DNA from 3 places in the Staphylococcus felis genome. Region 1 is predicted to be linked to each of the others. Evidence: riboswitches for the same ligand, from Rfam matches in the RefSeq annotation. Region 1 holds a riboswitch; each other region holds the start of a gene.
The links. A riboswitch is a leader RNA that binds a small molecule or an ion and turns the genes downstream of it on or off. The one in region 1 is predicted to bind thiamine pyrophosphate.
Positions count from the first base shown of each region.

Region 1 (3,388 bases):
TAATATTTCGGGCTGTGATTTCTTCATTTAAAGGATCGATTTCTACTTCATGATTCATCGCAACTAATCGCTTCTTTAATGCGAAAACTTTCGGCATCATCTCCTCTACATCAGCTTCAGTATAGCCGCTTTGTCGATGCAGGTTGGTTAAAGATACAATATCTTTATCAACAATTGTCAGCTTTTTAATTCCACTACGCACAAGTTGTTCAGCTATACCGCTTCCCAATGCTCCAACTCCTATAATAAAGGCATGTAGTTTTTGAAGTTTTTGTTGTCCTTGCTGACCAAATGGCGGAAATTTAACTTGTCTATCGTATCTATCCATTAAAGAAACCCTAACCCCTCAGAAGGACTAGATTGTACTGCATTATATTTGATAGGAATTCGTCCTGCTTCATAACTTAAACGTCCCGCTTCAATCCCCTTTTTCATTGCCTCAGCCATTTTAGCTGGATCTTTAGCACGCGACACTGCAGAATTTAATAAAATAGCATCTGCACCTAACTCCATCGCTTCAGCACAGTCTTTAGCAGAGCCAATCCCTGCATCAACAATAACCGGAACTTGGCTTTTTTCAACAATATATCGTAAGTTAAGCGGATTAGAAATTCCTCGTCCTGTCCCAATCGGAGAAGCTAACGGCATAATCGCATGTACACCTAGTTCTTCTAAACGTTTCGCCAAGACAACATCATCTGAAATATAAGGACAAACAATATATCCTTTTTCTAATAAAATTTCACAGGCTTTATATGTTTCAATAGGATCAGGTAATAAAGTATCATCATCTCCAATGACTTCAACTTTTATCATGTCACAAATCCCAGCTTCTTTCGCTAATTCAGCTATACGTACCGCTTCTTCTGCTGTTTTTGCTCCGGCTGTATTTGGAAATGTAATAAATTTGTCAAGGTCAACATTAGCTAAAGGATTCGGTAAACTTTTGTCATATAAACTCATACGTCTAACCGCAAATGTCAGCACTTCTGTTTCCGAAGCTTTTATCGCTTCTTCCTGAACTGTCTCATTATCAAACTTTCCAGTACCTAAAAACAATCTTGAATTAAACTCTAAATCTGCAATTTTAAACATCTTATCCGCCTCCAACAAATTCTAAAAGTTCTAATCTATCATTTGGTCTTACTTTTGTAGTTGACCATTCTGAACGCTTAACAACCTTCGCATTCAGCTCAACAGCCATACGTTTCGCTTCGATTTCAAAATGATTTAATATATCTTGTATCGTTGTATGTTCTTGAAATGTTTGTACTTCTCCGTTGACAATGACTTCCACCTTCATCCCCCTCTCTCATTCCATAATTTCGATAATTTTTGCACATTTTCAAAATTCTCGTTAAAAATACTCCCGATGCAAGCAATACCTCTAAATCCTTCCGATAATCGTTGCACTGTTTGGCAATTAATCCCACCAATCGCAACCAGTGGCAAACCTACTTTAAGCGCTTGTTCTACTTCTATTAACGTCCTCGGTTGTTGATTTGGTTTGGAAGCTGAATGGAATAAATGACCAAACATGCCAAAATCAATATGATGTTGCATCGCTTGTTGTATAGATTCAACTCGATGCACAGACATACTAACGGAAAAATCGGGATGTCGTTTTTTGGTTTCAAAAGCAGCTGGATCCATTTCTCTAAAATGAATACGTCTCACACCTAATTTTAATGCTAGTAAGAGATTAGAGTGGATGATGATTTTTTCTTTAGGAAACCCTTGTTGCATAAGGCCTCGTACCCAACTTAAAAGATCATCTTGTTCCATTGGCGTTCTTAATATGACGCCATCAATGAATGGCTCGACCTCCTTGAGACGATATTGATGTATTTGTCTTAATGTTTGAAAAGGTGTGACTGCTATCATCACTTTGACACCTCCTTGAATACAAATAAAAAAGCTACTTCTCTAAATAAATAGAAAAGTAGCTGAAAGCACGACGAAATGCCACTTTCCTACGCCAGTGCGAACTGGATCAGGTTCAGGAATTTCGAAATAACACATTTCGATCTCAGCCATTAATAATGGCACTTCCAGTGGTTTAATATATGTTTATAAAATTTACCTTTTGACCATACGAGCTAATTTTAACACGTATCGTATAATACGGAAAAGGTTTAAGAACAAATTAAATCCCATTTCGCGAGGAGAGAATTGCCCTCTTTTTAGACGATTAAAATCATATAATGTATATAACAAGAAGAGTAACACACCTACTATCGCTATCACAGTATGCAACATTGGATTATGTATAAACCAACTGATTATACTCATGACAATCAATACGATGAATGTTACAAACAAATATTTTCCCATATTAGAAGCATCTTTAATGAAAAAATAACCGATGAAACCAAATACGATAAATCCTAAAACAGCTATAATGACATTTTGAATCAATAGATTAGATCCTAAATCTTCTATAGTATACATCAATGTAGCATATGATAATAAACCTGAAATAATTGTATAAATATGAGACATAATAATACCACTAAATCTCGCACGTTGAACTACCATTGTGACCAAAATCAAAACCAATAATCCTATAGATAACGGCTTCCGCCATTCTATAGGTAAAAACTGCCCTAAATAAACAAAAACACCAAAAATCATCCAATAATACATAAAATAAAGCCAAACCTGACTATACTTCTTTTTTTGATTCTCATTGCGCATAACATGTCACCTTCCTTTAAAATAATACCCTTCATACAATATTACAAACTGTTTAATGTTCTGTTATGGGTTATCTATCATTCATTACCAAAACACTTATAAAATCAATTTAAGTTAGAGATTCAATTACAAAAAATATTTATTACAATATTACATATTTGTAACAACTCCCACAAATATAAAATTCTTTGTTATGATGAAAAAGAATATTTTAACGAATCAACGTAATTGCAAAACAACTTTTAAGGAGGCAATACATTGAAAAAATTAGCATTCGCACTTACAGCTACTTCTGGTGCTGCAGCATTACTTACGCAGCACGACGCTGAAGCATCCACGCAACATACCGTACAATCGGGTGAGTCTTTATGGAGCATTGCTCAAAAGTACAATACATCAGTTGATCACATTAAACAATCAAATGATTTATCAAACAACCTTGTATTCCCTGGACAAGTCTTAACAATCGGAGGCGAAGGACAAGGGTCAAACGAAGCATCACTTAATTCCAACGGTACACATGTTGTTTCACCTGGCGAATCTTTAAATGTGATTGCTTCAAAATATGGTGTCACTGTCCAAGATATCATGAACGCTAACCAACTTAGCAATTATTTAATTCACCCTAATCAAACATTAACCATTCCAGGTGGATCAGGTGGGGCCTCACCTTCTATTTCAAATGGCCCTT
Region 1 covers NZ_CP027770.1:278,045-281,432, forward strand. Annotated here, with positions in the region: gene C7J90_RS01370 (ThiF family adenylyltransferase) at 1-328, opposite strand, end outside; gene C7J90_RS01375 (thiazole synthase) at 328-1,095, opposite strand; gene thiS (sulfur carrier protein ThiS) at 1,097-1,297, opposite strand; gene C7J90_RS01385 (thiamine phosphate synthase) at 1,300-1,884, opposite strand; TPP riboswitch at 1,954-2,063, opposite strand; gene C7J90_RS01390 (Bax inhibitor-1/YccA family protein) at 2,080-2,697, opposite strand; gene C7J90_RS01395 (CHAP domain-containing protein) at 2,956-3,388, shown strand, end outside.

Region 2 (3,388 bases), 610 kb from region 1:
TTTTGATTTAATGGTTTGTAGATAATTCATTTTTAACGCCTCCTTATTATTTATTAAGTTCATTATACGTCAATGATATAGTAAGATAAACAAATGTTATTTTGATTCGTTTAATTATTACTTTTAAAACATCAAAAATATAAGAACTACTGATTTATATTATAAAATGATACGTTATAATTGTATTATTCATAAAAGGATAAGGAGGATATATTGAATATGCAACTCATCTTTGATCCAAATGTTAACATCATTTATCGAATGGTAAGTGGTTCTTTTTTTCTAATTAATATTATACTTGCTTTTATCATTATATTTTTAGAACGAGATCGCCGCGAAGCCACATCCACTTGGGCATGGTTGTTGTTATTATTTATTATGCCGATTGCCGGCTTTTTTCTATACCTCTTTTTTGGAAGGGCTGTTCAGCTCAAAAAACAAAAGGTATCTGGTCAAGAAATTGAAGATGCGAAAGATCGTGTCAAATGTCAAAAAGAGGATTTTCGTCAACAGACCTTTCAATCACATAATCCAGTTGTAACGAAACAAGCTGATCTTGTGCAATCATTACTTATCAGAGAGGCTAATTTTTTAAGTGAAAATAATCATGTTCAATTGTTTACAGATGGACATGAGCTCTTTGATAAATTGAAGCATGATTTGAAGCAAGCTCAAAAATATATTCATATGGAATTTTACATTTTAAATATGGATGGACTCGGTTCAGAAATATTGAATATTTTGACTGACAAAGCGAAAGAGGGGCTTGAAGTTAAATTGCTCTATGATGCAGTAGGGTCTAAACAATTGCGAAAATCTAAGTTAAAAGCACTGACAGATGCTGGTGCAAAAGTGGAAGCTTTTTTCCATGCAAAAATTATCCCTTTTATTAATTTTCGCGTTAATAATCGTAATCACCGTAAAAATGTGATTATTGATGGTGATATTGGTTATGTAGGGGGATTTAATGTCGGGGATGAATATTTAGGATTAGATGAAAAAATGGGATATTGGCGCGATACACATTTACGTATTCAAGGTGATGGTGTTGATGCTTTACAACTTAGTTTTATTCATGATTGGAACTCACAAGTGTCAGAAAATCTAGCATTACAATATGATGAACGTTATTTTCCAAAAAATGCTCGAAAAGATGGTAATGTGGCACTGCAAATCGGTTTAAGTGGGCCTAATGTCAGCTGGCCACAACTAGAATTTGCCTATTTGAAGATGATTATGAATGCCAAACAGACGATTCATATCCACTCTCCATATTTTGTACCTGACATTGGATTTGTCAATGCGTTGCGTATTGCTGCGAAATCAGGTGTAGAAGTTAATATGATTGTACCTAACAAACCTGATCAACCTTTTGTACATTGGGCTACACTGACTACGGTCGCGATGCTTATGTACGATGGTGTTAATGTGTATACTTACGAAAATGGATTTATCCATTCGAAAATGATGGTCATTGATGGAGAGGTAGCGTCAGTGGGTTCAGCCAATATGGATGCACGTAGTTTTCGATTAAACTTTGAAATTAATGCGATTATGTACAATCGGGATATCGCCATGACTTTGATCGATCAATTTAATGAAGATTTAAAAGTATCGAAGCGTTTAACACCAGAGCGTTATGAAAATCGTTCGAATTGGGTGAAATTCAAGCAATCTGTTGCCAAGCTCGTATCACCTATTTTGTAAATAGCTGAGTATAATGAGGCACTCAACTCAATAAAAACATAGGTAATGCCATCATGATAAAAGATAAATATGTAATTGTTTTATTCCATATTTAATGCTAGTATGTAAATTGTAACAATTTAAAATATCCTGCTAGGGGTGCTTTTGTAAGCTGAAAGAAGCATAATGTTTCAACCCTTTGTACCTGATCTAGATAATACTAGCGTAGGGAAGCAATGACGACAAACATGATTAAGCGACTGCTTTAGAAACTAAGATGAGTATGTTTAAGGTGCTATTGATAAGTGTCTTATTCAATGTAATGCTGTATATCTTAGTTTTAAGCGTGGTATAGATTAATTTGTTTTTCCATGAGGTTGAGACAAAAGTGTTGAGGATTTGAATCGGAACATGATCTACAAAATAACGGTTGGTTTTGTAGCGTCATGATTGTATGATTCAAAGTCCTGGCTATTAGGATACCGTTAATAGGTATGCTATAGTTTGAATACTTTACGTCTCAACTTTTTTTATGGGGTTATCTCAGCTACATGAGTCTCTTAGCACAATTTAGGGGGCTACTTATGAAACAAGAACAAATTGAATTGAAAAAGAATTTTCCAGCGAGTCGACGTATTTATAAACAAGGTGAGGATGCAGATATTCAAGTGCCATTTCGTGAAATTGAACTCTCTGAAACGGTGACAGATAATGAAGTACGTCAAAATGAACCTTTTGTAGTATATGACACAGCAGGACTCTATCACGATGAGTCATATGAAGTTGATGTGACTAAAGGGCTTCCAAAGTTACGTGAAGATTGGATTGAGTCACGTGGGGACGTTGAACACTATGAAGGACGTCGTGTACAATCAATCGATAATGGTTTCAAAAGTGAAGGCCATCGTAATTTTGTTGAACATCCATTTCGATACCAACCAAGACGTGCTCAAAATGGTAAGAATGTCACACAAATGCACTATGCCAAACAGGGAATAATCACAAAAGAAATGAAATATATCGCAACGCGTGAAAATGTATCCGCTGAATTCGTACGTGATGAAGTAGCAAGAGGACGCGCGATTATCCCCAATAATGTGAACCATCCTGAATCAGAACCTATGATTATTGGTAAAAACTTCCAAGTTAAAATCAATGCAAATATCGGTAATTCAGCAGTATCTTCTTCAATTGAGGCTGAGATAGAAAAACTCGTATGGGCAACACATTGGGGTGCGGATACGATTATGGATCTTTCGACAGGAAAAAACATTCATGCGACACGAGAATATTTAATTCGTAATTCACCCGTTCCAGTGGGGACAGTCCCTATCTATCAAGCACTTGAAAAGGTCAACGGTATTGCGGAAGACTTAACCTGGGAAATATTTCGTGATACATTAATTGAACAAGCTGAACAAGGAGTGGATTATTTTACAATCCATGCCGGTGTGTTATTGCGCTATGTTCCTATGACTGTAGATCGTTTAACAGGCATTGTTTCACGTGGCGGATCGATTATGGCACAGTGGTGTTTAGCGCATCATCAAGAAAGCTTTTTATATACGCATTTTGATGAAATTTGTGAAATTTTGAAGCAATATGATATTGCGATTTCGCTAGGTGATGGTTTACGTCCAGGTTCTATTTACGATGCAAATGATGAAAGTCAATTCGCTGAGCTCAAAACATTAGGAGAATT
Region 2 covers NZ_CP027770.1:888,789-892,176, forward strand. Annotated here, with positions in the region: gene C7J90_RS04175 (alpha/beta hydrolase) at 1-30, opposite strand, end outside; gene cls (cardiolipin synthase) at 220-1,707, shown strand; TPP riboswitch at 1,832-1,935, shown strand; gene thiC (phosphomethylpyrimidine synthase ThiC) at 2,271-3,388, shown strand, end outside.
Region 2: linked by a shared signal. The riboswitch ahead of thiC (phosphomethylpyrimidine synthase ThiC) and the one ahead of C7J90_RS01385 (thiamine phosphate synthase) in region 1 are both predicted to bind thiamine pyrophosphate.

Region 3 (3,388 bases), 250 kb from region 1:
TACATGACATACATACACGAAGTATTGATGACGAGACTTCTGAGGCTGTCTCCTCGGAAAGTGAAGTTATATCATACAAATAACGCTAAGATACATTTTATAAAAAATCATCTTAGCGTTATTTGTTTTGGATTATGTCTCAGTCTATTTTTCCTGTTATTTATTGACGTTCATCTTTTAGGCGTGGTTTAGATTGCATCATGCGATTAAAAGTTGTAATTAAATCTTCTCCCTCTAATCCTTCATTTACAAGTTGTTCTAAAAGACTTTCGGCATACACTTGACGCAATGTATAAATATGACACTCAAATACAATAGAGATAGCATCTTCAAGCTGTGTAATATGTTTAATAGTTGCATCAAATAATGCGGGATCATTTGATGGACGCGTGATGACAACGCGGATATCAAGAAGCGTTTCATTTTCAAAATATGCTTCCATTTGTTCTTTATGTATATCAGATATCACGATTTCTAATAGCCAGCCGGTACCACTATTTTCTTTATTGATAATGACACCATCATAAAGTTCATACTCAGTGACACTTCTATTATCTGAAACAATTTGAAAACGGACTGCTTTAAAAGTCTTCATCTCCCCACCACCCTAAAAAATTTAAAATTTACGAAATATTCAAATCTACAGCTATTATAACTTAAAAACACAAAAATTTCTTGTAACGATTGATTTCTATAGTATCTTCTCCCTCATAAAATTAATATCTGGACTTTGCTAAATCGATACTGTTTAGTATACGATAAGCACAACAAGGAGGTGAACAACATTAATCGATTTCATGCGGTTGGCACTATTATTAAACCATTTAAATATTATGATAGCAACGGTAAGTGCTTTATCATTTTCACGGTTTCAGTAGAACGTGATTATCGTAGTCGCACCAATAAACCTATTTACGATTATATAAATTGTAAAGCATTTGGACAGCTAGCTACAAAACTAAATGAAACTGTAACTATTGGTGATGTTTTAATGATAGATGGCCAAATTCAAACCAGATTTTATAAGCATTACGAACAAAAAAAGTACACTACTGAATTATTAGTAACACATGTTTTCAATCTTTCCCAAATTGAAAAATCAGCCCAATCAACTTCTATAAAACTTTAAAAGATTTGCCGATGTTTGAATTTAAAAAAGTCTTCCCATTCCTATTAATAAAAGTCTCAATTAGCTGAACCATTTAAATAACCAAACCTTTATTCTTTGTGAACATTTTATAAAATAATAACTTCCAAAAAAGTACCCTACGAAAATAATTTATTTATATCCTGCCTATATCATAAAACGTTGTTTTCATCATTTTTAAAGTATATGCTTTAGACATTAAGACTGGTTGCGTTTAAAGTTTTGTACATTAGTAAACTTTATTCCTTTCTCTTAGTATTTACAAATAATCCTCCCAATAGTCTAAGCGATATTTGCATTTTCAAATTTCTCACTATGGATTTGAAATGAGGCGAGCATATAAGAGAATATGATTTTAAAATTGCCTTTCAATGACATGAAGACTTCAATGAGTTAGTGGTTATTGAAAGTTAAGAAATAGGTACATGTGGTTAAAGGTTAAGCAGAAGCAATAGATTAAATCAGCTGTAGAATCATCAATGTTTGCTGCTAATATACCTGTGTCATAGTCCTAAAATTGTCAATTTTGAATGGCAATTACAAGTGTTTTCTATATGTCTTGTCTCATTCTCAGTCCATGATACATATGTTGTGAACACTTGTTAATTTGATATTCCCATCAATTTTTGATAGATTTAAATTAAATCAAGGTAATAAAGACTACTAGGGGAGCCAAGTTGTGGCTGAGAAGCAAGTGTTGCTAAACTCTTTGAACCTGATATGGATAAATCCAGCGTAGGGAAGTAGCATATTTCATATTCAATATCAGTATGTGATTTAGGCTACGATGGATAACGTAGTCTTTTTTTATAACAAAGGAGTCGTGAATATGGATTTTAGTAAAACTTTAAAAATAGAAGCACAACCTATTATAGATGCTATATATAATGATTCTTTCATTCAATCTTTACTAAAAGGTAATGCATCATCTTCTTCAATAAAGCATTATCTTCGTGCTGATGCACGTTACTTAAATGAATTTGCAAAGATTTATGCATTATTGATTCCAAAAGTAAATACGAAAGAAGAGATTCAGTATCTAACGGAACAAATTCAGTTTGCCTCTTCAGGTGAAGTCAAAGCGCACCATATATTGTCTGACTATGTAGGTGAAGATTATAACGATATTATTTCGACTGGAGAATGGTATCCAACCGCAGATCATTACATTAAACATATGTATTATAATGCGTATGCGTTTGATAACATTGCTTACACATTATCCGCAATGGCGCCCTGTCCATATGTATATCAGCAAATTGGCAAACGTGCGATAATTGAAGGTGATGTAGCAGAGGAGAATCCACTTAAAGCATGGTTTGATTTTTATGCAACTGAAATGGATGAACTGATGAATCATATAGATCAATGGTTGAATCAGTATGCTGAAAAATTTAATCAACAAAATCAAGACATCTTAAAGCGAAATTTTTTACAAAGTACAGTACATGAGCGAAACTTTTTTGAAATGGCTTTTTCAAAAGAAGAATGGCAGTTTGGAGGAGAAGGTAATGAATAAACCTAATATTGCATTAACGATTGCTGGTACTGACCCTAGCGGGGGTGCAGGTGTAATGGCTGATTTAAAATCTTTTCATGCATGTGGTGTCTACGGCATGGCAGCAATTACAAGTGTACTGGCGCAAAATTCTATGGGCGTTCAACATATTCATAATTTAGATACGTCATGGTTAGAAGAACAATTAGAAAGTGTATTTAATGATGAAATGCCTCATGCTCTTAAAACAGGTATGATACCTACTACAGAAATGATGGCATTAATCGAATCATATTTAAAGAAAATTAAAGTGCCATACGTTATTGATCCTGTTATGATTGCCAAAAGTGGAGATTCACTTATGGATCAACAAGTTCGCAATCAATTAAAGACTACTTTATTACCATATGCTGACGTTGCAACTCCAAACGTTCCAGAAGCAGAAGAGATTGTCCAGTTTAAATTAGACAGTGTTGAGCGTATTCATCAAGCAGGACGATTTTTCATTAATGAAATTGGCGCAAAAGGTGTAGTGATTAAAGGGGGGCATCTTGAAGGTGATGCTATTGATTATTTATTTACAACTGAGGGTCACTATGAATTTAAAAATGAGCGCTATCATACACAACATACGCATGGAACAGGATGCACATTTTCTGCTGTGGTGACTGCTGAACTTGCAAAAGGTAAATCTATTTATGATGCAGTCGCTAAAGCAAAATCGTTTATATCGCTAGCTATAC
Region 3 covers NZ_CP027770.1:25,315-28,702, reverse strand. Annotated here, with positions in the region: gene C7J90_RS00160 (YwpF-like family protein) at 161-595, opposite strand; gene C7J90_RS00155 (single-stranded DNA-binding protein) at 776-1,129, shown strand; TPP riboswitch at 1,803-1,906, shown strand; gene tenA (thiaminase II) at 1,977-2,666, shown strand; gene thiD (bifunctional hydroxymethylpyrimidine kinase/phosphomethylpyrimidine kinase) at 2,659-3,388, shown strand, end outside.
Region 3: linked by a shared signal. The riboswitch ahead of tenA (thiaminase II) and the one ahead of C7J90_RS01385 (thiamine phosphate synthase) in region 1 are both predicted to bind thiamine pyrophosphate.